DNA from 2 places in the Stenotrophomonas sp. YJH_SMC_119 genome. Region 1 is predicted to be linked to the other one. Evidence: riboswitches for the same ligand, from Rfam matches in the RefSeq annotation. Region 1 holds a riboswitch; the other holds the start of a gene.

Evidence for each region. Region 1 has a riboswitch for glycine ahead of AC5P6S_RS12860 (trimeric intracellular cation channel family protein). Riboswitches for the same ligand answer to the same signal wherever they lie in the genome.
Region 2: linked by a shared signal. The riboswitch ahead of gcvP (aminomethyl-transferring glycine dehydrogenase) and the one ahead of AC5P6S_RS12860 (trimeric intracellular cation channel family protein) in region 1 are both predicted to bind glycine.

Annotation. Positions count from the first base shown of each region.
Region 1 is NZ_JCAFRP010000007.1:157,317-168,988, reverse strand. Features, by position in the region: gene AC5P6S_RS12900 (primosomal protein N') at 1-289, shown strand, start outside; gene AC5P6S_RS12895 (glutathione S-transferase family protein) at 386-1,006, opposite strand; gene AC5P6S_RS12890 (NYN domain-containing protein) at 1,150-1,929, opposite strand; gene AC5P6S_RS12885 (NAD(P)/FAD-dependent oxidoreductase) at 2,053-3,333, shown strand; gene AC5P6S_RS12880 (hypothetical protein) at 3,425-3,880, opposite strand; gene AC5P6S_RS12875 (nuclear transport factor 2 family protein) at 3,886-4,317, opposite strand; gene AC5P6S_RS12870 (hypothetical protein) at 4,386-4,928, opposite strand; gene AC5P6S_RS12865 (GIY-YIG nuclease family protein) at 4,950-5,225, opposite strand; glycine riboswitch at 5,266-5,355, shown strand; glycine riboswitch at 5,369-5,474, shown strand; gene AC5P6S_RS12860 (trimeric intracellular cation channel family protein) at 5,557-6,174, shown strand; gene AC5P6S_RS12855 (3-deoxy-7-phosphoheptulonate synthase) at 6,343-7,416, opposite strand; gene AC5P6S_RS12850 (hypothetical protein) at 7,712-7,969, opposite strand; gene AC5P6S_RS12845 (DUF6616 family protein) at 8,082-8,420, opposite strand; gene AC5P6S_RS12840 (DNA alkylation repair protein) at 8,468-9,208, opposite strand; gene AC5P6S_RS12835 (MarR family winged helix-turn-helix transcriptional regulator) at 9,205-9,705, opposite strand; gene AC5P6S_RS12830 (sensor histidine kinase) at 9,778-11,076, opposite strand; gene AC5P6S_RS12825 (response regulator) at 11,109-11,672, opposite strand, start outside.
Region 2 is NZ_JCAFRP010000001.1:254,549-266,220, forward strand. Features, by position in the region: gene AC5P6S_RS01210 (ArnT family glycosyltransferase) at 1-83, shown strand, start outside; gene AC5P6S_RS01215 (phosphatase PAP2 family protein) at 195-947, shown strand; gene AC5P6S_RS01220 (phosphoethanolamine transferase) at 944-2,593, shown strand; gene AC5P6S_RS01225 (M2 family metallopeptidase) at 3,209-5,173, shown strand; gene AC5P6S_RS01230 (hypothetical protein) at 5,809-6,201, opposite strand; gene AC5P6S_RS01235 (siderophore-interacting protein) at 6,270-7,166, opposite strand; gene AC5P6S_RS01240 (multidrug effflux MFS transporter) at 7,307-8,533, opposite strand; glycine riboswitch at 8,833-8,935, shown strand; gene gcvP (aminomethyl-transferring glycine dehydrogenase) at 8,998-11,672, shown strand, end outside.

The DNA of each region.
Region 1 (11,672 bases):
GCATCTGGCGCTGATGCGCGCCGAAGCGCAGCAGGTGGAGCATGCCAATGCATTCCTGCTGGCAGCGCGACAGCTGCTGGGCGAGCAGGACGTGGTGGAGGCCTATGGCCCCATGCCGGCGCCGATGCCACGGCGCGCCGGTTACCAGCGCGCCCAGCTGCTGCTGTCTGCCGCGCAGCGGCCACCGCTGCACGGGGTGCTTTCGCAACTGGTACCGCAGCTGTATGCGCTGCCGGAAGCACGCAAGGTGCGCTGGTCGCTGGATGTGGATCCGACGGATCTTTATTGAGGGGTCAGAGCCCACCCGTCGGGTGGGATCCGACCCCGATGCCCTGGGGTCGGATCCCTTTTCGCAGAAAAGGGCTCTGACCCCCGACGCTTTCGCTTACGTCAGCGGCGACATCACGCCGCGCTGGTAGGCGGGGCGCTCGCGAAGACGGGCGTACCAGTCGGCCAGGTGCGGCAGTTCCGGACGCTGGATCGGCAGTTCGAACCAGGCATAGATCAGCGAGCCCAGCGGGATGTCACCCATCGCGAATGTCTCGCCGGACAGCCACGGCTGCTTGGCCAGGGTGGCATCGGCCATCGCCAGGTAGTCGCCGGCGCGCACGATGGCGGCATTGATCCGCGCTTCGTCGCGGTCGGCCGGAGCGGTGCGCATGATGCCCCAGATCAGGTCGGTGTACAGCGGCGCCATGCGCGAGGTGCTCCAGTCCATCCACTTCTCGGCCTGGGCGCGTTCCATCGGGTCTTCGGCGTACAGCGTGCCCAGCGCGTAGCGCGCACTCAGGTAGCGCACGATGGCGTTCGATTCCCACAGCGGCAGGCCGTGGTCTTCGATCACCGGTACCAGGCCATTGGGATTCATCGCCTGGTATTCCGGCGTCTGCGTGCCGCCGTGGCTGCCACCGACCTCGATGGACTCGTACGGCAGGCCGATTTCCTCGGCACACCACAGCACCTTGCGGACGTTGCTGGAATTGCGACGGCCCCAGATCTTCAACATGCGGGTAATCCTTGCTGGCAATGCGAGCGGCAACGATACCCCTGATCGGGCGGGGTGTGTGCATGCGGGATGCGGAATCTGGCATCCGGGGATTGCCGGCCAGCGGCCGGCACTACCGGTTCCTCGCTGGCCAGCGGCCGGCATTACCGGTTCTTTTTCGGCAGCGCGCGCACGTAGGACGACTTGCCATCCTTCTTCAGTTCGAACAGGCCGATCGCTGCCAGCAGATCGCTGAGCTTGCCGTAGCCGTAGTTGCGCGGGTCGAACGACGCCTGGTTGCCGATCTGGCTGCCGACCGGGCCGAGGTGCGACCAGCCATCCTCGCCCTCGGCCGCGGACACCGCGCGGCGCAGCATCTTCACCAGCCGCGTGTCGCTGCGCATTTCCGCACCGCTCTTGCGCGGGCGCGCATCGTCGTTGGCCACCGGCTCGTTCGAGGCCTGTTCGCTGGATGCCTGTTCGGTATCCGGCACGCTGGCGTGGGTCTGGCCCAGTGCTTCCAGGTAGGTGAATTTCGAGCACGCGTTGACGAACGGCTCGGGTGTTTTCTTCTCGCCGAAACCGTACACCTTCACGCCATCGGTCAGCAGGCGCATCACCATCGGGGTGAAATCCGCATCGCTGGAGACGATGGCAAAGCCATCCAGGTTGCGCGCGTACAGCAGGTCCATGGCATCGATCACCATCGCCATGTCCGAGGCATTCTTGCCCTTGCTGTAGGCGAACTGCTGGATGGGACGGATCGCATACTCATGCAGCACCGCTTCCCACCCCTTCAGTCGCGGGCTCTTCCAGTTGCCATAGGCGCGGCGCACGTTGGCCACCCCATAGCGGGCCACTTCGGCCAACACCTCGTCGATCTTCGAGGCCGGCGCATTGTCGGCGTCGATCAACAGGGCGATGCGCTTTTCCGGTTCGCTCATGGACTCCTCGCGGGCGGTTGCCTGAACCCGAGTATCGCCGATCCACGCGGGCGCTGACGTGACAGGCGGCCGCCGTGCGAAGATGCCAGGCGCTTCCCCCAATGCCCCCACTGGAGTGAGTCGATGAGTCGCGAGCGCGTTCCCCACCTGGTTGTTGTCGGCGGCGGTTTTGCCGGTCTCTGGGCCACCCGTGCCCTGGCCCGCGAGCGCATACGCATCACCCTGGTCGACCGCCGCAACCATCATCTGTTCCAGCCGCTGCTGTACCAGGTGGCCACCGCCGGCCTGTCCGCGCCGGATATCGCTGCACCACTGCGCCATATCCTCGGCCACCAGCGCAACGTGGAAGTCCGCCTCGGCGAAGTGGTCGCCATCGACAAGCAGGCCCGGCAGATCCGCATGGCCGATGGCAGCACGCTGGACTACGACAGCCTGCTGCTGGCCACCGGCGCCACCCACGCCTACTTCGGCAACGACCAGTGGGCCGATGATGCGCCCGGCCTGAAGACGCTGGACGATGCGATCGCGCTGCGCCGCAAGCTGCTGCTGGCGTTCGAGCGCGCCGAGGCGGAACCGGACCCGGCGAAGAAGGCCGCATGGCTGAGCTTCGCGGTGGTCGGTGGCGGTCCCACCGGTGTTGAACTGGCCGGCACCCTGGCCGAGATCGCGCGGCATACGTTGCGCAACGAATTCCGCCACATCGACCCGGCCAGCGCCAAGGTGCGGCTGGTCGAGGCCGGCCCGCGCGTGCTGTCCTCGTTCCCGGAAGTACTTTCGCTGAAAGCACGCCGCCAGCTGGAAAAGCTGGGCGTGGAAGTGCTGACCGGTACCCCGGTGAGCGACATCGACAGCCAGGGCTTCACGCTCGGTGACCAGTTCGTACCGGCCCGCACCGTGGTCTGGGCCGCCGGCGTGGCCGCTTCACCGCTGGCGCGCACGCTGGACGTGCCGCTGGACCGCGCCGGCCGCGTGCCGGTGCAACCGGACCTGACCCTGCCCGATCACCCGGAGCTGTTCGTGGCCGGTGACCTGGCCGCACTGAGCCAGGCCGACGGCAAGCCGGTACCCGGCGTGGCACCCGCTGCCAAGCAGATGGGCAAATACGTGGCCGAGGTGATCCGCGCACGCCTGCACGGCAAGCCCGAGCCCGGCCCGTTCAAGTACGCCGACTACGGCAACCTGGCCACCATCGGTCGCATGGCCGCGATCGTGCACCTGGGGCGGCTGCAGCTGTCGGGCGTGCTGGCCTGGTGGTTCTGGCTGGCCGCGCACGTGTTCTTCCTGATCGGCTTCCGCAACCGCATCGTGGTGCTGCTGAACTGGGCCGTGGCGTACTGGAGCTACCAGCGCAGCGCACGCATCATCTTCGGCGATGACCAGGAAGACCGGCGACCGAGGCGGTAGTGCCCGCCGCTGGCCGGCTGCCACGCGGTCCGATCCCTTTCCGCAGGAAAGGGCTCTGACTCCGTCAACATCATCCATGCATGGCGTGGATCTACCGCTTCATCGGGCCGCCGGGCGCCCGCCGTTTCGACCATGCGCGGCAGAAGTCCTCCTTCCTTGCGGTGTCGGCAATCTGCGCGGCACTCCAGTTGCGGGTAATCCAGATCGTCAGTGCCGTGCTGCTCAGATGCCAGCGCAGCATGTCGTGCCGTGGCTGCCGCCAAAGATGGCGGCGGGCAATCCAGAACGCCTCCCGTTCCACCTCTGGCACCTTCTTCTTCATCGCGTCGTCGTCGAAGAACTGCGCGGCGAAACTCCAGGGATTCATCGGCTGAAATCCTGTTCGCGGTTCACTGCTGCACGCAGCCACACCACTGGGCGCACGGTCTGCTGGCTTCGGCCAACCGCCCACCAGGGCAAGCCCGAGCAGGTACAGCAGGCCAGGCAGCAGTGCGATGCCGGCGGCCAGTACGACGACGGAGACCCATGCCTTACCGGCGGCACGCATCGTGCTCACTTCGCCTTCGGTTTCGGGTACCACAACGCGTTGACGATGACCCAGCGCTGGTCGAAGCGCCCCATGTGGAAGTAATCGACGAACCACGGCGTTTCCAATCGCACCGAGGCGGCATTGCCGGTCACGTCCAGCACCGTGCAGCGGCGGTCCCATTGATCCTTCGGGGTTTTCAGCGCGCCCTGCTTCGTCAGCGCGACCAGTTCTTCCTTCGACATGCGGCGCAGGCCCAGCCGCTCGTCGGGCGTATCGCCGAGGACCGCGCGCTTGGCCAGGTCCGGGTGCAGGGAGCGGGCGACGCGCTGCGGGTCGGCCTCCAGCTGGCCGTCGACGTAGTCATGGCAGGTGGCTTCGATGGCCGCGAGGGTGGCCGGGTCGGCAGCGGGACTGGTTGACGCGGAGAGAGCGAACAACAGGGCGACGGTGGACATCCGGGTCTCCAGCGCTGAGGGCTGGGCGATCATGGCATATGCAAGCCGCATCCACGCATGGCGTGGATCTACGGCATCAGGCCCATTTCGTCGGTGCCCAGCTGCATGTACATGAACGCAGCGGCTTCTTCAGACATGGGCTGCCCCTGCGGGAAGCTGTCCAACCAGGCGGTGATGCGCGCATGGCGCCCCGCCAGCGCATTCATCAATGCCTGCTTTTCCGCGTCAGTGGCGCGCTCCCGCATTTCATTGCGAAGCACGTCATCGCCGATCCCCCACTTTTCCGCGAACGGGATCAGATCGACCAGATCGGGAGGGACCCGGTCACGACGCAGGTGGATCGGTTCGGGTGTCCTCGGGCCATACGCAGCCAGCTCAGCAGCGGTGCCGATCTGCCCATGCTGCGGTGGCGGTGGCGACGGTGCTTGGGTGCAGGCCAGAAGGGCCGCGCAGGCAGTCAACAGCAGTATCCCGCAGTTCTTCATCGGACGGATCCATGTGTCGATGGGTGTGGCGATCATGGCATGACTGGAAGCGCCCATCCACGCATGGCGTGGATCTACTGTAGAGCCGGGTCCATGCTCGGCTTCACCATCAGGCAGCAGCAACAACAGCCGAGCGTGGGCTCGGCTTTACAGAAGCGCAGGATCCGGCGCCTGCAGCCAGGCCAGCTTGCGTTCGCGCGGCTGCTGCTTGAGCTGCCATTCGGCCCGCGAGGCGGCGGCCCGGTCCGGGTACTCGCGCACGGCCAGCACCCGCAGCGGCGGCCGGGCCCGGGTGTAGCGCGCGCCCTTGCCAGCCTGATGGGCGGCGAAACGCGCGTCCACGTCGGTGCTGATGCCGGCGTAATAGCTGCCATCGCGACATTCGAGCAGGTACAGGAACCACGGGCGGAGGGACGGGGCCATGCCCGGATTATGCCGTGCTGCACTGCAGCGGATATACTGGCGCCCGAATGCAGGAGAGAGGCGCCGCGCTGGCGCCCGCCGAAGGCGCAGGCTCCCATGATCGCTCAGGCCGGTGGGCTGGAATCCCACCAACCATGCATTCGACTCGCCGAGCTGGAGAGAGGTCACCGGGCATGCCCGGGACGATCCGCCGAAGGGGCACGCGGCCCATGCCGCTGAACTCTCAGGCAAAAGGACAGCGGGAGCGGCACCGGTCATCGTCATTCCGTCATTGCGCAGGCAATGGCGGCGTCCGCGCATGGCCGGCCCCACCGCGCCCGGAGCCTGCCCCATGTTGCTGTCCATCATCTACCTGATCGCCATTTCCGCCGAAGCCATGACCGGCGCGCTGTCCGCCGGCCGCCGCCGCATGGACCTGTTCGGCGTGGTCATGATCGCCTGCGTCACCGCCCTCGGCGGTGGTTCACTGCGCGACATCCTGCTCGGCCACTACCCGCTGGGCTGGGTGAAGCATCCCGAGTACCTGGGCTTCACCGTGTGCGCGGCGCTGATCGCCACCTGGGTGGCGCGCTGGATGCACCACTTCCGCCGCACCTTCCTGGTGCTCGATGGCCTGGGCCTGATCGCCTTCACCCTGATCGGCTGCTCGATTGCGCGCGAAGCCGGCCATGCGATGCCGATCGTGCTGATCGCCGGCATGCTGACCGGCGCGTTCGGCGGCGTGCTGCGCGACATCCTCTGCAACGAGGTGCCGCTGATCTTCCAGAAGGAGCTGTACGCGATCATCGCGCTGCTGACCGGCGCGGCCTACCTGTTGCTGCTGCACTGGGGCGTGGCCGACGCCACCGCGATCCTGTGCTGCCTCGGCGGCGGCTTCGCGCTGCGCCTGCTGGCGATCCACTACCGCTGGGAAATGCCGAAGTTCGTGTACCACGACGAAGTGCATTGAGGTTCGCGCGGCGGAATCCGCACCACCCCGGCGATGTACCTGGCGCTGTCGCTCATGCGCAGCGCCAGGCGCATCGCCGGTGCAGATGGGCCGGTCTCCAACTCCGACCGGCCCTGATCGCGGCCGCACCCCCGCAGGCGCTGGCCGCCATCCACACACGTGCCGCACTCAAGCGGCTTCGGACACCTTCACGTCGCGACGGGCGCGCACGGCCGCGGCCAGTCGCTCCAGCACCGTCACGGTGGTGTCCCAGTCGATGCAGCCATCGGTGATGCTCTGCCCGTAGACCAGCGGTTGGCCTTCCACCAGTTCCTGGCGACCACCGACCAGATGGCTCTCGATCATCACACCGACGATGCGCTGTTCACCGTCTTCCAACTGAACGGCGATGTCCTCGATCACCTTCGGCTGGTTGTCCGGGTTCTTCAGGCTGTTGGCATGGCTGGCGTCGATCATCAGGCGCGTCGGCAGCTTGGCCTTGGCCAGCGCCTGGCAGGCCTCGGCGATACTGCCTGCATCGTAGTTCGGCTGCTTGCCGCCGCGCAGGATCACATGGCAATCCGGGTTGCCAGTGGTCGACACGATGGCGGTGCCGCCCTGCTTGGTGACCGACAGGAAGTGATGCGGATTGGAGGCCGCACCCACCGCGTCGGCGGCGATCTTCACGTTGCCATCGGTGCCGTTCTTGAAGCCGACCGGGCACGACAGCCCCGAGGCCAGTTCGCGGTGCACCTGGCTTTCGGTGGTGCGCGCACCAATGGCGCCCCAGGCCACCAGATCGGCGATGTACTGCGGCGAGATCACGTCGAGGAACTCGACACCGGCCGGCAGGCCGAGCTTGTTGATGTCGCGCAGCAGGCCACGGGCGATGCGCAGGCCCTTGTCGATCCTGAAGCTGCCATCCAGGTCCGGGTCGTTGATCAGGCCCTTCCAGCCCACCGTGGTGCGCGGCTTCTCGAAGTACACGCGCATCACGATTTCAAGTTCCCCGGCCAGCGCGTCACGCAGCGGCTTCAGGCGCTGGGCGTACTCGATGGCGGCCTTCGGGTCGTGGATCGAGCATGGGCCAACCACCACTGCCAGGCGGTCGTCACGGCCATGCAGGATCTGGTGCAGGGCCGCGCGCGAGGCGCTGACGGTGTCGGAGGCTTCATCGTCACACGGCAGCATCGCCAGCAGCTGGGCAGGCGGTGTCAGCGGTTCGATGGTGCGGATACGCAGGTCGTCGGTGTGCGGGGGCATTGGGGGAGGTCTCCGGAACGTTGGGGGTCCCCAGCGTGGCGGCATGAAAAAAGCCGCCAGGTTCGCTGGCGGCTTTCGGGAATGCGTCTGAAGCTTTCTTCAGGGTGAGCGCAGTCCTTCCTCCGCCAGTGGCTTCGGAAAGTAATACCAGTAAAAGCGGGTGGCGGCTGCGTTCATGGGTTGTATTGATAGCACAGCTTTTGCGCAGTGCAAAATGTTTCATCCGCAACTGGGGACGCGGTTCAGCGAGATGCGCGCCGGCCCTGCCCACGCGGCGGCAACCACGCAACGTCGCTCATTTGCCATGCACTTCCACGTCCAGCAGCAGGCCCTCATGGATGTCGGCCCAGCGTTCCAGCACGCGATCCAGTTCCTGCCGGGCCTCGTCCAGCTGCTCGGGGTTGAGCAGGGAACGCGCGGTGTAAAGATCGGAAACCAAGCGCCGCAGGGCCGATTCCTGGATGGCCACCGACGGCCCCTCCAGCCCCGGCAACTGCAACGCCGGGCTGTCGCCAAGAGGGCCGAACAGCGTGACCTGGAGCGTGCTCTGCATGATCGACCTTCCTGCGGATGGAAATGGGCAATGTCCTGTTTACCGCGTCTGGGTGACAGGCGCATGTGCCACCCATGCCCAGCACCGGGATCTGCCGGCGTCTGCCGCCCCGCTACAAGGCGGCCAGGTCGGCAAGGTGCTGGGCCATGCTGTCCATCGCGCCTACCGCCTGGGTGGTGGTGAAGTACTCATGCCAGCCGGTAGCGGCAATGCCGGCCATCAACGCGTCGACCTCCTCGCGGCTTGCGCAGCGCCAGACCGCATAGAACTGCTCATCGCTGCCGTGCGGTACGCCCGAGGCAATGCGGCCCATCGCCAGCGGCGTGATGCGGACCGGATCGAACTGCTGCATGCCGGCGCCGATACGGGCGAAGAAGGCGTTCCGCTGCTCGGGCGGAAGTGTGGTCCAGGCAGGGGTGGCGGTGTAGAGCTCGATGAAGGTGTGCGACATGGTGGTTCTTCCTTGAGGGTTCGGGGGTTGCCGGCCAGCGGCCGGCACTACCGGAGCGAGCGCAGCGCGCGTTTGCGGATGTAGGCGTTGGCGTCGCTGTGGCGCTCATGCTGCCAACGCGTACACAGCTGGCGCAGCCACTGCGGCTGAGTCTTGCCGGCATCGTTGAGCCAGTTTCCGACCGAATCCTGCACATAGCGTTCCGGATCGTCGGCCAGTGCTTCCAGCAGCGCGGATGCATGTTCCGGGTGCTGCTTGAACAGTGCGATGTGCGTGGCCCAGACACCGCGCGGACGCAGTGCTTCGCAGGCGAAGCGGCGCAGGTACGGCGATGTTTCCTGTGACCACGGTTGCAGGTGCTCCAGCGCCTGCAGTGGTGCGGCAACGATGTCCGTGCGTAGTGCCAGCCACGCCCATTCGCGCACACCGAAATGGGGGTCATCGGCCAGTGTGCGCATCTGCTGCAGCTTCCCTGCCAGCGTTGCGCGGGCATCTCTGCCGATCAGGTAGCAGGCCCAGCCGCGCACTGTATCGGAGCTGTGATGCTGCCAGAGCGCAGGCGCCCCCTGCCCCGCCTCACGCAGCAGTTGCGCAGCCAGGGCCATGCGCAGCGTGATGCCCTTGCCTGAGGCGTCCCGCATGCGTTGCAGCGCCTCCGGTGCAAGCGCAGGCGCCACCACCTGCAGCAGCGCGGCAAAATCCACTGCCAGGCATTCTGCCAGATGGGTGGCGGGGACGCGGCCGGTGTTGAGTGCTTGCCGGCGTTCCGCAGGAATGGCCGTGCTCATGCTGCGGATTCCCGCCCGGCGTCCGTGTGCTGCCAGACCTTGTGCAGCAGCTGTGACAGCTGCTGCTGTTCATCAGCATCCAGGCCGTTGAACAGCCCACCGATCCATTGCGTGTGCTGCTCGAACAGCGATTCGGCCAAACGCTTTCCCGGTGCGGTCAGCACGATCTGCAGGCGGCGGCCATCCCCGTCATCGTTGCGACGCTGCAGCAGGCCTTCGCGCTGCAGGCCATCGAGCAGGCCGCTGATGGTGGCGCGGGTCACGCCGGCGCGCTCGGCCAGCACATGCGGCGGCAGTGCGCCACCGGCCCCGTGCAACAGGAACAGCACGATGAAGCGACCCTCGCTGAGCCCATGCGGTGCCAGCCGCGCGGCGCAGTCGCGATCGATCGACGAGGACAGCGAGAGCAGCTGGAAACACAGGCGCAGCGGCGCGATGTTGGCGTGACCGCGTCGCTGCGCTTCCTCGATCAGGGCATGGTGCTTGGCTTCGATCATCTCACGCACGCGATATGGTTAGGCGCCTAATCATACAGCCGAACAGCCGCTGCCTGTAAACCACAGCCGATATCAGGTGAACTTTCCCAGCAGCAGGCACGCAATCAGCCCGCCGCCCTCCCGGTGCAGCAGCTGCAGTTCGCCCGCGTGCCGCCTCGCCACATTGGCGGCCACTGCCAGCCCAAGTCCCGCTCCACCGGTGGTGCGACTACGAGAACGCTCGCTGCGCTGGAACGGTTGCAGCAGGCGTACTCGGTCGCCCTCGGCGATACCTGGGCCCCGATCCATCACCTCCAGCTGGACCCCTCGCTCAACCACGGCAAGTCGCAGTTCCACCGCCCCGGCATAGCGATCGGCATTGTCGATAAGGTTGTCGAACGCGCGCCGAAGCAGCAGCGCGTCGCCGTGCCAGGGCAGACTGTCCGGCCCCTGGATGGAGATCTCGACACCGCGCAGCAACGCTGCCTGCACGCACTCCTCCAGCAGCGCGGCCAGATCCAGCGGGCGCATCTGCAACGGCTGCAGTTCACCGCGTGCGTAATCGAGCACCTGCTCGATCATCGTGTCCATGCGCTCGATGTCCGCCACCATCCGGGCCGCCTGTGGTGTGGGCGCGAACTCGGCGCGCAGTCGCAGGCCGGTCAATGGTGTGCGCAGGTCGTGCGCCACTGCAGCCAGCATATGGGTCATGTCCTGGGCCTGCGCACGCAGGCGCTCTCGACCGGTGCCGATCGCGGCGGCCAGCATCTGTACCTCGCGCGGGCCATCATCCGGCAGGGGCGTGTCGGCTTGCAGGTCCACGCGTGCACTGGCATCGGCCAAGCGTCGTAGTGGACGCCCCAGCCGGATCGATGCCCACGCCGCCAGCGGCGCCAGCAACACGGCACCGCCCAGCAGCGCCAGTATCACCTGTCGCCGCCAAGCTGCCAGATCACTGTGATCGCTGCCGACCACCCGCCAGCGGCCATCGGCCTGGCGCACGCCCAGTTCAAACGGCGGCCATTGCATCGCGGTCAGCAGCGCGGCCTGCGCCTTCAGTACACCGACCCGCGCCGTGCCGTCGAGCACCTCGCCGCCTTCGATGACCTGCACATCAGGCGCCTTGCCCTGTCCGCTCCAGACCAGGCGCACCTCCTTCGCCGGCAAACCCATCTGCAGCGCCGCCAACTGGCTGAGCCAGTCACTGGCATTGCCCTTTGGTGGCGCATCCTGCGTCGCCAGATGCAGGCCCAGTGGTGCCGCGGCCTGCTCCCCCCGCAGCACCTGCACGGCCTGGTCCAACCGCATCGGTGGCGGCGCGGGCCGAGGCATCCAGCCAACCACGGCCACGCTGACCAGTGTCGCCAGCAGCAGGCTGGCCAGGGCCAGCATCGTGATCCAACGCGCGGTCGGCCACCGGCTGTTCACAGCACCTGTACCTCGGCGTGGAAGCGATAGCCTTCGCCACGCGATGTCTGCACCAGGGCTTCCGCACCGGGCGAGGCCTGCCCGAGCTTGCGGCGCAGGCGGCTGATGGCCAGGTCGACCGCGCGGTCGACGCTGTCACTCGGCTCGCCACGGCTCAGCTGCAGCAGCTGCTCGCGCCCCAGTACCCGCCCGGGGCGTTCGGCCAGCGCCAGCAACAGGCTGAATTCACCACGGCTGAGCACCAGCTCGTTCCCATCCGGCGCCAGCAGGCGACGTTGTTCCGGCAGCAACCGCCAACCAGAAAAGCGCAGTTCACTGGCTACCTGCGCGCGCAGCTTGTCCTGCCGGCGCAGCAGCGCGCGTACCCGCGCCAGCAGCTCGCGCGGGTCGAACGGCTTGGCCAGGTAGTCGTCCGCGCCCATCTCCAGGCCGATCACCCTGTCCGGTGCGCTGCCCATCGCCGACAGCATCAGGATCGGAATGGCCCGTGCCTGCAGCCGGCGGCAGACCGACAGGCCATCCTCACCGGGCATCATCCAGTCGAGGATGATCACGTCCGG
Region 2 (11,672 bases), on a different contig from region 1:
ATCGTTGGCAACTGCTTCCCGGTACCGCATGGAACCCGGAGTGTCACGCCGAGCGGACAGGATCGACTGCCGAAGAAGACTGAACGTTGACATGCGCCTGGGACTCATTAACCCGGCGCGAACGGGCGTCCGACCCTTCTCCGACATCAAGGTGACGAGCATGAGCGCGGATTCCCGAACCGCCCCTTCCCAGCATGCCCGTCCGTCCCCTTGATTCGGTAGCGCCGCTTGCGACATCACCACTGGCGTCTCGATTTGCGGTAACTCACCTCTGGCTGCCTGTCGCAATCGGCCTGCCATTGTTTACGCTGCTGATGGACTTCGGCGGTGATCAATGGGTGGCCGATCACCTGTTCCGTCTTGAAGGCAGCCACTGGGCGCTGCAGGACGCCTGGATCACCCGCAGCGTCGTGCACAAGGCCGGCAAATGGTTGAGCACGGCGGCAGCGCTGGTCGTGACCCTGCTGTGCTTCCACCACTGGCGTAGGGGTCGCGATCGCACCCTGCAATGGGCGCTGCTTTATGTCGTGATTGCCATGGCACTGGGCACCGGCGTGATCTCCCTGCTGAAGTCGCTGGTGCCGATGGAATGCCCCTGGGACCTGCTGCGCTACGGTGGCCACCAGCCTTTCATCGGTCTGTTCACCCTGCGCCCGGAAGGCATGCCGGCACAGGCCTGCTTCCCGGCAGGCCACGCCAGCGCAGGCTATGCGTGGCTCTGCCTGTATTTCTTCGCGTTGCTGTGGCGGCCGTCCTGGCGCTGGACCGGGCTCTGGATCGGCCTCGGCACCGGCCTGGTGTTCGGGATCAGCCAGCAGTTGCGGGGCGCCCATTTCCTTTCGCATGACATCGCCACCGCGTTGATATGTTGGCTGCTTTCGTTGGGCCTGTATGTTCTGATCCACCGTCAGCTGGACCGTCCCCACCGCCAGGAGGCAAACGCATGAGTGCATCGGTCCAACGCTCCGCCCGCCTCCCCACCCTTGCGGGTCTTCGCAACTGGCGGCCGCAGCTCTCCACGGAAGCACTGATCGCGCTGACCAGCCTGTTCTTCGCGGTGGCCGGCAACGGCCTGTTCTGGCACAGCGCGATGGCGAGCCATCCGGGCAGCCTGCGTTACGCGCTTTCGCTGCTGCTGTTGCTGCTGGGCGCGCACGGCGTGCTGCTGGGCATCCTGGTCTGGCGCTGGAATGCCAAAGTGGCAATCAGCCTGTTGCTGCTGGTGACGGCGTTCGCTGCGCACTACATGAGCCGCTACCACATCTATCTGGATGCGGACATGCTGCGCAACGTGCTGGCGACCGACCCGAAGGAGAGCCGCGAGCTGATGACCGTATCGCTGCTGTGGCCGGTGCTGCTGCTGGCCGTGCTGCCGATGGTGGTGCTGTGGCGCGTGCAGCTGCGCCGACGCAGTTGGGGCCGCAGCCTGCTGTGGCGACTCGGCTTCCTGGTCGTGGCGGCGACGACCGCAGTTGGCGGTGCGCTGATCTCGTTCCAGGATGTCTCGGCGCTGATGCGCAACCAGCGCGAAGTACGCTATCTCGCCACCCCGGCCAACGTGCTGCTCGGTATGCCGCGCGCGCTGCGTGGCGACAACCCGGTGCAGCGCGCGCCGAAGCTGCCGATCGGCACCGACGCCAAGGCCACGCCACGCGCCCCGGTCAGCAAGCCGCGCCTGCTGGTGATCGTCATGGGCGAAACCGTGCGCGCGCAGAACTGGGGGCTCAACGGTGGCCGCAGCACCACCCCGGAGTTGGCCCAGGCACCGGTGATCAACTTCCCCGACATGCACTCCTGCGGCACCAGCACCGAAGTATCGCTGCCGTGCCTGTTCTCGCCGTGGGGACGCCACGACTACGATGAAAAGAAGATCCGCGCACACCAGTCGCTGCTGCACGTGCTGAACCGCGCCGGCATCGCGCCGTTGTGGCGTGACAACCAGTCCGGCTGCAAGGGCGTCTGCGAAGGGCTGGAGTTCCAGTCGCTGTCCGATGCGACCACGCCGGGGCTGTGCGCCGATGGCCGCTGCATGGACGAGATCCTGCTGCAGGACCTGGCCACCCAGGTGCGTGCCAAGCCCGGCGACCGCGTGGTGGTGCTGCACCAGCTGGGCAACCACGGCCCGGCCTACTTCGAGCGTTACCCGGCAGCCTTCGCGCGCTTCAAGCCAACCTGCGACACCCGTGACATCGGCCGTTGCTCTCGCGAAGAGATCACCAACAGCTATGACAACGCGGTGTTGTACACCGATCATTTCCTGAGCAAGACCATCGGCACCCTGCAGGGCATGCAGGATTACGACACGGCGATGATCTACCTGTCCGATCATGGTGAATCGCTGGGCGAGAAGGGCCTGTTCCTGCATGGCGTGCCGTATGCGATCGCTCCGGCCGAGCAGACCCGCGTACCGATGACGATGTGGTTCTCGCCGGGCTTCGCCAGCAGCCGTGGGTTGGACCTGCAGTGCGTGCGCAAGCGTTCGGCGGCCTATACCGACCACGACAACCTGTTCCCGTCGGTGCTGGGCCTGATGCAGGTGAAGACCTCGCTGTACGAGCGCGATCGCGACCTGTTCGCCAACTGCGAAGGTTGAGGGTTGTTCGGCAGGGCTTGCAGCCCTGCACCCGCGGTAGTGCCGGCCGCTGGTCGGCAGCCTCGACAGCAACAGCAACAGCAACAGCAAATGCTGGCATTCCGTGGATTGGCGGGGTGGGTCCGGTGGCGGGGGACGCTGCAAGTACGTCCATGTAAGCTCGGTCGCCGCATCCATGCGGCTCACGCCCCCGCCACCGGACCCACCCCGCCTTCGACAGTTTTCCGCGCTCTGTTGGACATGCCGATGGGGTCGGATCCGTTTTCCGTAGGAAAACGGATCCGACCCCATTTTGATTGTCGATATCTGACAGATGTGTCGACCAAGGTCGACACCTACCGACAGCACATGGAATCTGTCAGAGGTGGGGCGGTGTCGGAGTGCGGGGTGTCAGCCGCATGGATGCGGCTGCCAAGCCTACACGGACGTACTTGCGGCGTCCCCGCACTCCGACACCGCCCCGCCAAACCACGGATAGTCCGCTGTTGCTTCGGCCTTCGCCGTTGCTTGAAAGCCTCTGCGGGTGCCGGGCGCCGCCCGGCCGACTTCCGCCACTTGCGGTCGCAGCCACTGCCCACTAGCCTTCGGCCGTCGTTCACCACCCAAGGACCGCCCGTGAAACACCGTCATCTCCTGCTGGCCTCGGCAATCGCCGCCGCCACGCTGGCCCTGGCCGCCTGCAAGAAGGAAGCTGCCCCAGGCACCGATACCGCCAGCAGCAGCGCCCCGGCCGGCGAAACCGCCGACCAGTTCGTGGCCCGCATCAATGCCGAATTCAAGGCCGCCTACCCGGAGATGACCTCGGCGCAGTGGCTGTCTTCCACCTACATCAACAGTGATTCCGAACGCATCGCGGCCAAGGCCAACGAGCGCTCGCTGACCCAGCTCAACAGCTGGATCGAACAGGCCGCCAAATTCGATGGCAAGCCGATGAGCGAGGACAGCAAGCGTGCGATCCACCTGCTGAAACTGATGTCCTCGATGCCGGCGCCGCGCGATCCGGCCAAGCTGGCCGAGCTGACCCAGATCGCCACCCGCATGGAAGGCAGCTACGGCGCCGGCAAGTACTGCACCGACGCCAACGATCCGAACTCCTGCCGCCAGCTGGGCGAGCTGGAACAGGTACTGGCGCGCAGCCGCGACTACGACAATCAGCTTGACGCCTGGCAGGGCTGGCACAGCACCACCAAGAGCATGCGCGGCGACTACCAGAAGTTCGTCGGCCTGGTGAACGAAGGCGCCAAGGGCATGGGTTTCACCGATGCCGGCCAGATGTGGCGCAGCGGCTACGACATGCCGCCGGAGCAGATCGGCCCGGAAACCGACCGCCTGTGGGAACAGGTCAAGCCGATGTACGAGCAGCTGCACTGCTACGCGCGCGGCAAGCTGGACAAGACCTATGGCAAGGACAAGGCCGAAGTGGGGAATGGCCTGATCGCCGCGCACCTGCTGGGCAACATGTGGCAGCAGGACTGGTCGAACCTGTGGGACCAGCTGGAACCGTACCCGGGCGCCGGCAGCCTGGACATCACCGCGGCGCTGGAAAAGCAGTACCAGACCAACCTGAGCGCGGCGCTGGCCAAGGCCGGCAAGGATGCGAACGTGGCCGCGCAGTACAAGGCGCAGCGCGAGGCCGAACTGCGTACCGCCAAGCAGATGACCGAGCGCGCGCAGGACTTCTACGTGTCGCTGGGCATGCCGTCGCTGCCGCAGTCCTACTGGGAAAAAACCCAGTTCATCAAGCCTGACGACCGCGACGTGGTCTGCCACGCCAGCGCCTGGGACATGAACATGGAAGGCGACGTGCGCACCAAGATGTGCATCAAGCCGAACGAAGAGAACTTCACCACCATCTACCACGAGCTGGGCCACATCTATTACGACCTGGCCTACAACCCGCTGCCACCGCTGTTCCAGGGCGGTGCCAACGATGGCTTCCATGAAGCGATCGGCGACACCATCGTGCTGGCGATGACGCCCAAGTACCTCAGCTCGATCGGCCTGGTCGATGCGCCGACCGAAAGCCGCGAGGCGGTCATCAACAACCAGATGCGCATGGCGCTGTCAGGCGTGTCGTTCCTGCCGTTCGGGCTGATGATCGACCGCTGGCGCTGGGGCGTGTTCGATGGCTCGATTACTGCCGACAACTACAACAAGGCGTGGTGGGACCTGAAGGCCAAGTACCAGGGCGTGGCGCCGGCCAGCACCCGTGGCGAAGAGTTCTTCGATCCGGGCGCGAAGTACCACGTGCCGGGCAACACTCCGTACACCCGCTACTTCCTGGCGCGCATCCTGCAGTTCCAGTTCTACAAGGGCCTGTGCGACGCGTCCGGCTACAAGGGCCCGCTGCATGAGTGCACCTTCTACGGCAACAAGGAAGCCGGCCAGAAGTACTGGGCGATGCTGAGCAAGGGTGCCAGCCAGCCGTGGCAGGCCACGCTGAAGGAGCTGACCGGTACCGACAAGCTCGATGCCGGCCCGATGATCGAGTACTTCACCCCGGTCAACGAGTGGCTGAAGCAGCAGAACGAAGGCCAGATGTGCGGCTGGCAGGCCAACGCGGCCCCGGCGGCGAAATAAAAAAAGGGGCGGATCCGCGAGGATCCGCCCCTTTCCGGTAGTGCCGGCCGCTGGCCGGTAACTGCACGGTGGAAATCCATCTGGCAGCCGGCCGGCGGCCGGCTCTACCGCAACAGCAGTCAAAGGCCAGATGTGCGGCTGGCAGGCCAACGCGGCCCCGGCGGCGAAATGAAAAAAGGGGCGGGTCCGCAAGGATCCGTCCCTTTCCGGTAGTGCCGGCCGCTGGCCGGCAACTACGCGATGAAGACCCAACGGGCAGCCGGCCAGCGGCCGGCTCTACCGAAACAGCAGTCAAAGGCCAGATGTGCGGCTGGCAGGCCAACGCGGCCCCGGCGGCGAAATGAGAAAAGGGGCGGATCCGAAAGGATCCGCCCCTTTCCGGTAGTGCCGGCCGCTGGCCGGCAACTGCACGGTGGAAATCCGTCTGGCAGCCGGCCAGCGGCCGGCTCTACCGAAACAGCAGTCAAAGGCCAGATCTGCGGCTGGCAGGCCAACGCGGCCCCGGCGGCGAAATGAAAAAAGGGGCGGATCCGAAAGGATCCGTCCCTTTTTGGTAGTGCCGGCCGCTGGCCGGCAACTGCACGGTGGAAATCCGTCTGGCAGCCGGCCAGCGGCCGGCTCTACCGCAACAGCGGTCAGCTGTTCTTCTTCGCGGCCATCGCTGCGGCCAGCTCGGCCTTGAATTCCTCGAAGGTCTGGCCCTTCTCCCTGGCTTCGGCCTGTGCGGCATCGCGCAGCGCATCGGAGTACATCAGGCGCACCGGCGTGCCGTTGCGCTCGTGCAGTTCACCGGCCTGCATGATCAGCGCCAGCACCTGCGCAGCGCTCTCGCTGTGGCCCGCGATGCGGCCATCCATGCCCAGCACCCATTCGCCGTCGCGGCGCACGACACCGGCCAGCAGGGTGCGCTGTGCATCGCGCAGTTCCGCATGCGGCTCCACCGGCGAGGCCTGCGCGGCGGCCTTGTTGGCGGCCTGCTTTTCCTGGCGACGGCGCTGGTCGCGGCGGGTCTTGGAGCTGGTGGACATGGTGCGGTACCGCTGCGAAGGGGGGCGCAAGGATAGCGCACCCCGCCCGCAGCACCGCTTCACACCCCTCAGTCCAGCACTTTGCCGTGCCGCCAGTAGCCCATGAAGGTGATCGCGCGGCGGTCCAGCCCGCAGTCGCGCACCAGATGGCGACGGATCGCCATCACCGCCCCCGCCTCGCCCGCCACCCAGGCATACAGCGGCCCGGCCACACCGGTTTCGGCCTGCTCCCAGAGGATCTGCGTATCGACGTCGATCTCCTCCAGCGCATCGCCGGCAGCCACGCCCGAGGTCGCTGCCAACCGCGCCTGGACCGCCTGCAGCAACCGCTGTCCGTAGGCGGCCTGCCCGCGCGGCAGCCAGACCAGCTCGGCGCTGGAGGGCGCCTTCAGGTGCACCGCATCACCGGCCTGCGCCACCTCCAGCAGCGCCAGCGTGCGCGGTGGGTCGACCATGGCCGCCAGTTCCTCGAGGATGCCGGCCACCGCAGGCAACGCGGTTTCATCGGCCACCAGCAGCACCTGGCCGACACCGGCCGGTGGCTTCCACTCCCAGCCCTCGCTGCTCCCGGCACAGTCGGCGTCCGGGGCCAGCAGCACCACGCGGTCGCCAGGGCGGGCGTGCATGGCCCAGCGCGAGGCGGGGCCGGTTTCGCCATGGATGACGAAATCGACGTCGACCTCGCCCTGCTCGGCGCGCAACTGGCGGATGGTGTAGGTACGCATCGGCGGGCGCTTGTCGTCCGGCAGGGCCCGGTAGCGTGGGTACCAGTCTTCACCGCTGGGGACCTGCGGCACCTCCTGGCCGGGCAAGGGGAAGAACACCTTGATGCGCTGGTCAGGGCCTTCGGTCTTCATCCGCGCCACGTCGGCACCGGTGAACACCATGCGGTCCAGGGAAGGGGAAAGAACGCGGCGCTCCTTCAGCGCCACCTCGAACAGGCGGTAGGTCTGCTGCGCAGCCATGGGGAACCTCATGCAACGACATCGGATTGGCTGGCTGTCGTGCATCCACGCACCGGCTGGCTGGAGTGCCCAGCCTAGTCCGGTCGTTCCTCTTCGCAAGCGTTGCGGGCAAAGCGGCCGGCCCTACCCCTGCGCGCTGCTCAATGGCCCGTGCAGGCCGCCTGTGCCGCGCGTTCACGCTGGTGTTCCCAGTACCAGAACACGAAGCCGGCGGCGAAGAACGCGGCCTGCCCCAGCGCCAGGTGCAGCGGGCTGGCGCTGAGCAGCGGCGACACCACGCCGGCCACCACCGTGCTGATCATCAGCTGCACGAAGGCCTGCAGCGACGAAGCCAGGCCGCGCTGGTGCGGGTACATGTCCAGCACCGCCAGCGCCAGGATCGGGAAGATCAATGCCATGCCCATGCCGCCCAGGAAGATCGGCAGCACCGCCCACGGCAGCACGAACTGCGGCGACAGCGCCACGTAGCCGACATTCAGCAGCACCGACAGCGCACACAGGCCGAAACCAATGGACACCTGGCGGGTGGGCGTGGTGTGCCCGGCCATGCGCCCGGACAGGAACGAGCCGGTGGTCATGCCGCCGATGGTGGGGATGAACAGCCAGGCAAAACCACCCTCGCCCAGATGCAGGTGCTGCATCACGAACACCGGCGCCGAGGAGATGTACAGGAAAATGCCGCCGAAACCGATGCTGCCGGCCAGCGCCAGGCGCAGGAACCGCGGGTTGAAACCGATGCGCACGTAATCACGCAGCAGCACGCGCGGTGACAACGGCACCCGTGCCTCCACCGGATGGGTTTCCGGCAGGTAGCGTGCAGTGGCCGCCAGCAGGAGCAGCGCAAACACCACCAGGAACCAGAAAATCAGTGGCCAGCCGGCGCCACTGAGCAGGATCCAGCCGCCAATGATCGGTGCGATGGCCGGAGCGATGCCGAACAGCATCGATACCTGGCTCATCAGGCGCTGCGCATCGTGGCCGTGGTACAGGTCGCGGATCACCGCGCGGCCGACGATCATGCCGACGCCTGCTGACAGGCCCTGCAGCGCACGGAACGCCAGCAGCGTGGTCAGGTCGGTGGACAGCGCGCAGCCGACCGAAGCGCCGACGAACACCACCAGGCCACCGAGGATCACCCGCTTGCGGCCCCAGGCGTCGGACAGCGGACCGTGCGCCAGGCTCATCAGGCCGTAGAACAGCAGGTACACGCTGATGGTCTGCTGCACCGCCACTTCGTCCACCGCCAGGCGCTGGGCCAGCTGCGGGAACGCGGGGAAGATGGTGTCGATCGAGAACGGACCGAACATGGCCAGGCCGGCGAGCAGCAGGGCCATGCGGCGGGTGGAGGGAGCAACAGCGGCGGTCATGGGAAAGGCGTCCGGCAGGGCCATGCGCGGCACGCACGGCGGGCGCCGGTCCCCTGCAGCAGGGACGGCGCCAGATGAATTCGGGTATCCGCCCATCATAGGTGGGGAATGCGCCTGATGCCATGCAGCAGTGCACAAAACGCACGGACGGGCCATCGGCCATTCAGGCGCGGCCGCCAGGTCCGAAGGCGGCCGCCGCGCCCGCAACGGGCTATAATCGGCGGGCAACACGGTGGGAGAAGCGGAACACCGCTGCCGAAGGCGCAACGCCCGTAATCGCTCAGGCCCGATACCACCCGTAACACAACTCTGGAGAGACCGGTTCGATCCGGCGCCGAAGGGGCACGAAGCTGCGGTCCGCCGCGCTTTTAAACTCTCAGGCAAAAGGACAGAGGGGCGCCCCGCAGACCGCCGACCGGCGGCTTGTGCCCGTGCGTGTGCCCTTTCCTGACGGATCCTTCGCCATGTCCCAGAACACCCCTTCCCTGCGTGAGCTCGAGCACCACAACGCGTTCGTCGAGCGCCACATCGGCCCCAACGACGCCGAGATCGCGCAGATGCTCGCCGTCGTCGGCCACGCGTCGCTGGATGCGATGACCGACGCCATCGTGCCGGCCAAGATCAAGTCGCCGGCACCGCTGGCACTGCCGGAGTCGATGACCGAAGTGCAGGCACTGGCGAAGATCCGTGCGATCGCCGACAAGAACACCGTGCTGCGCAGCTTCATCGGCCAGGGTTACTACGGTACCCACACGCCGAACGTGATCCTGCGCAACATCCTGGAAAACCCGGCGTGGTACACCGCCTATACCCCGTACCAGGCGGAAATCTCGCAGGGCCGCATGGAAGCGCTGATCAACTTCCAGACCCTGTGCGCCGACCTGACCGGCATGGAAATCGCCAACGCCTCGCTGCTGGACGAAGCCACCGCCGCCGCCGAAGCGATGACTCTGGCCAAGCGTTCGGCCAAGTCGAAGTCGGACACCTTCTTCGTGCACGACGCCGTGCACCCGCAGACCCTGGAACTGCTGCGTACCCGCGCCGAGCCCATGGGCATCGTGCTGCGCGTCGGCACCCCGGCCGAAGCACTGGAAGCAGAAGCGTTCGGCCTGCTGCTGCAGTATCCGGACACCTTCGGCCAGGTCGGCGACTACAAGGCGCTGGTCGATGCCGTGCACGCACGCGGCGGCCTGGTGGCCGTGGCCACCGACCTGCTGGCCCTGACCCTGCTGGCTGCCCCGGGCGAATGGGGCGCGGACATCGTGGTCGGCAACAGCCAGCGTTTCGGCGTGCCGTTCGGCTTCGGTGGCCCGCACGCCGCCTTCATGGCCTGCCGTGACGCCTACAAGCGCTCGATGCCGGGCCGCCTGATCGGCGTTTCGATCGATGCCCAGGGCAACCCGGCCTACCGCCTGACCCTGCAGACCCGCGAACAGCACATCCGCCGCGAGAAGGCCACCTCCAACATCTGTACCGCGCAGGTGCTGCTGGCGGTGATGGCCTCGATGTACGCCGTTTACCACGGCCCGGAAGGCCTGACCCGCATTGCCCGCCGCACGCACCGCCTGGCCTCGATCCTGGCCGCAGCGCTGCGCAATGCCGGCGTGCAGGTCGGTGGCGACTTCTTCGACACCCTGCACGTCACCGGCGTGCATGCCGATGAAATCCATGCCAAGGCACGCGCCGCCGGTTACAACCTGCGCGCGATCGACAGCGACTCGGTCGGCATCAGCCTGGACGAGACCACCACCCGCGCCGACATCGTCGCCGTGGCTGCGGTGTTCGGTGCCTCGCTGGACGTCGACGCGCTGGATGCCAGCACCGCCGACGCGCTGCCGGCCGGCCTGCTGCGCCAGTCCGCGTTCCTGACCCACCCGGTGTTCAACACCCACCACAGCGAGCACGAACTGCTGCGTTACCTGCGTTCGCTGGCCGACAAGGACCTGGCGATGGACCGCACGATGATCCCGCTGGGTTCGTGCACCATGAAGCTCAACGCCACCGCCGAGATGATCCCGGTGACCTGGCCGGAGTTCTCGCAGATCCACCCGCTGGTGCCGGCCGACCAGGCGCTGGGCTACAAGGAACTGATCGACACGCTGGAAGCGATGCTGGTCGAATGCACCGGCTACGACGCGGTCAGCCTGCAGCCGAACTCCGGCGCACAGGGCGAGTACGCCGGCCTGCTGGCGATCCGCGCCTACCACCGCTCGCGCGGCGAAGGCCACCGCGACATCTGCCTGATCCCGGATTCGGCGCACGGCACCAACCCGGCCTCGGCGCAGATGTGCGGCATGAAGGTGGTGGTCACCAAGACCGATGCCAACGGCAACGTCGATGTGGAAGACATCCGCCTCAACGCCGAGAAGTACAGCGACCGCCTGGCCGCGATCATGATGACCTACCCGTCCACGCACGGCGTGTTCGAGGAAGAGGTGGTCGAGATCTGCGAGATCATCCACCAGCACGGCGGCCAGGTGTACACCGACGGCGCCAACATGAACGCCCTGGTCGGCGTGGCCAAGCCCGGCAAATGGGGTTCGGACGTTTCGCACCTGAACCTGCACAAGACCTTCTGCATCCCGCACGGCGGCGGCGGCCCGGGCGTCGGCCCGTGCGCGGTCAAGGAACACCTGGCCCCGTTCCTGCCGGGCAAGCTGGGTGACAACGGCCCGGTCGGCATGGTCAGCGCCGCCAGCTTCGGCAGCGCCTCGATCCTGCCGATCAGCTGGATGTACATCGCGATGATGGGCCGCGAAGGCCTGCGCAAGGCCACCCAGGTCGCGCAGCTCAACGCCAACTACATCGCCAAGCGCCTGGCCCCGCACTTCAAGACCCTGTACACCGGCCGCAACGGCCTGGTGGCACACGAGTGCATCCTCGACGTACGCCCGCTGGAGAAGACCAGCGGCATCGGCGCCGAGGACGTCGCCAAGCGCCTGATCGACTTCGGCTTCCACGCCCCGACCCTGAGCTTCCCGGTGGCCGGCACGCTGATGGTCGAACCGACCGAGAGCGAATCGCTACACGAGCTGGACCGCTTCATCGACGCGATGATCCAGATCCGCGAGGAGATCACCGCGATCGAAGACGGCCGGCTGGACCGCGAGGACAACCCGCTGAAGAACGCGCCGCACAC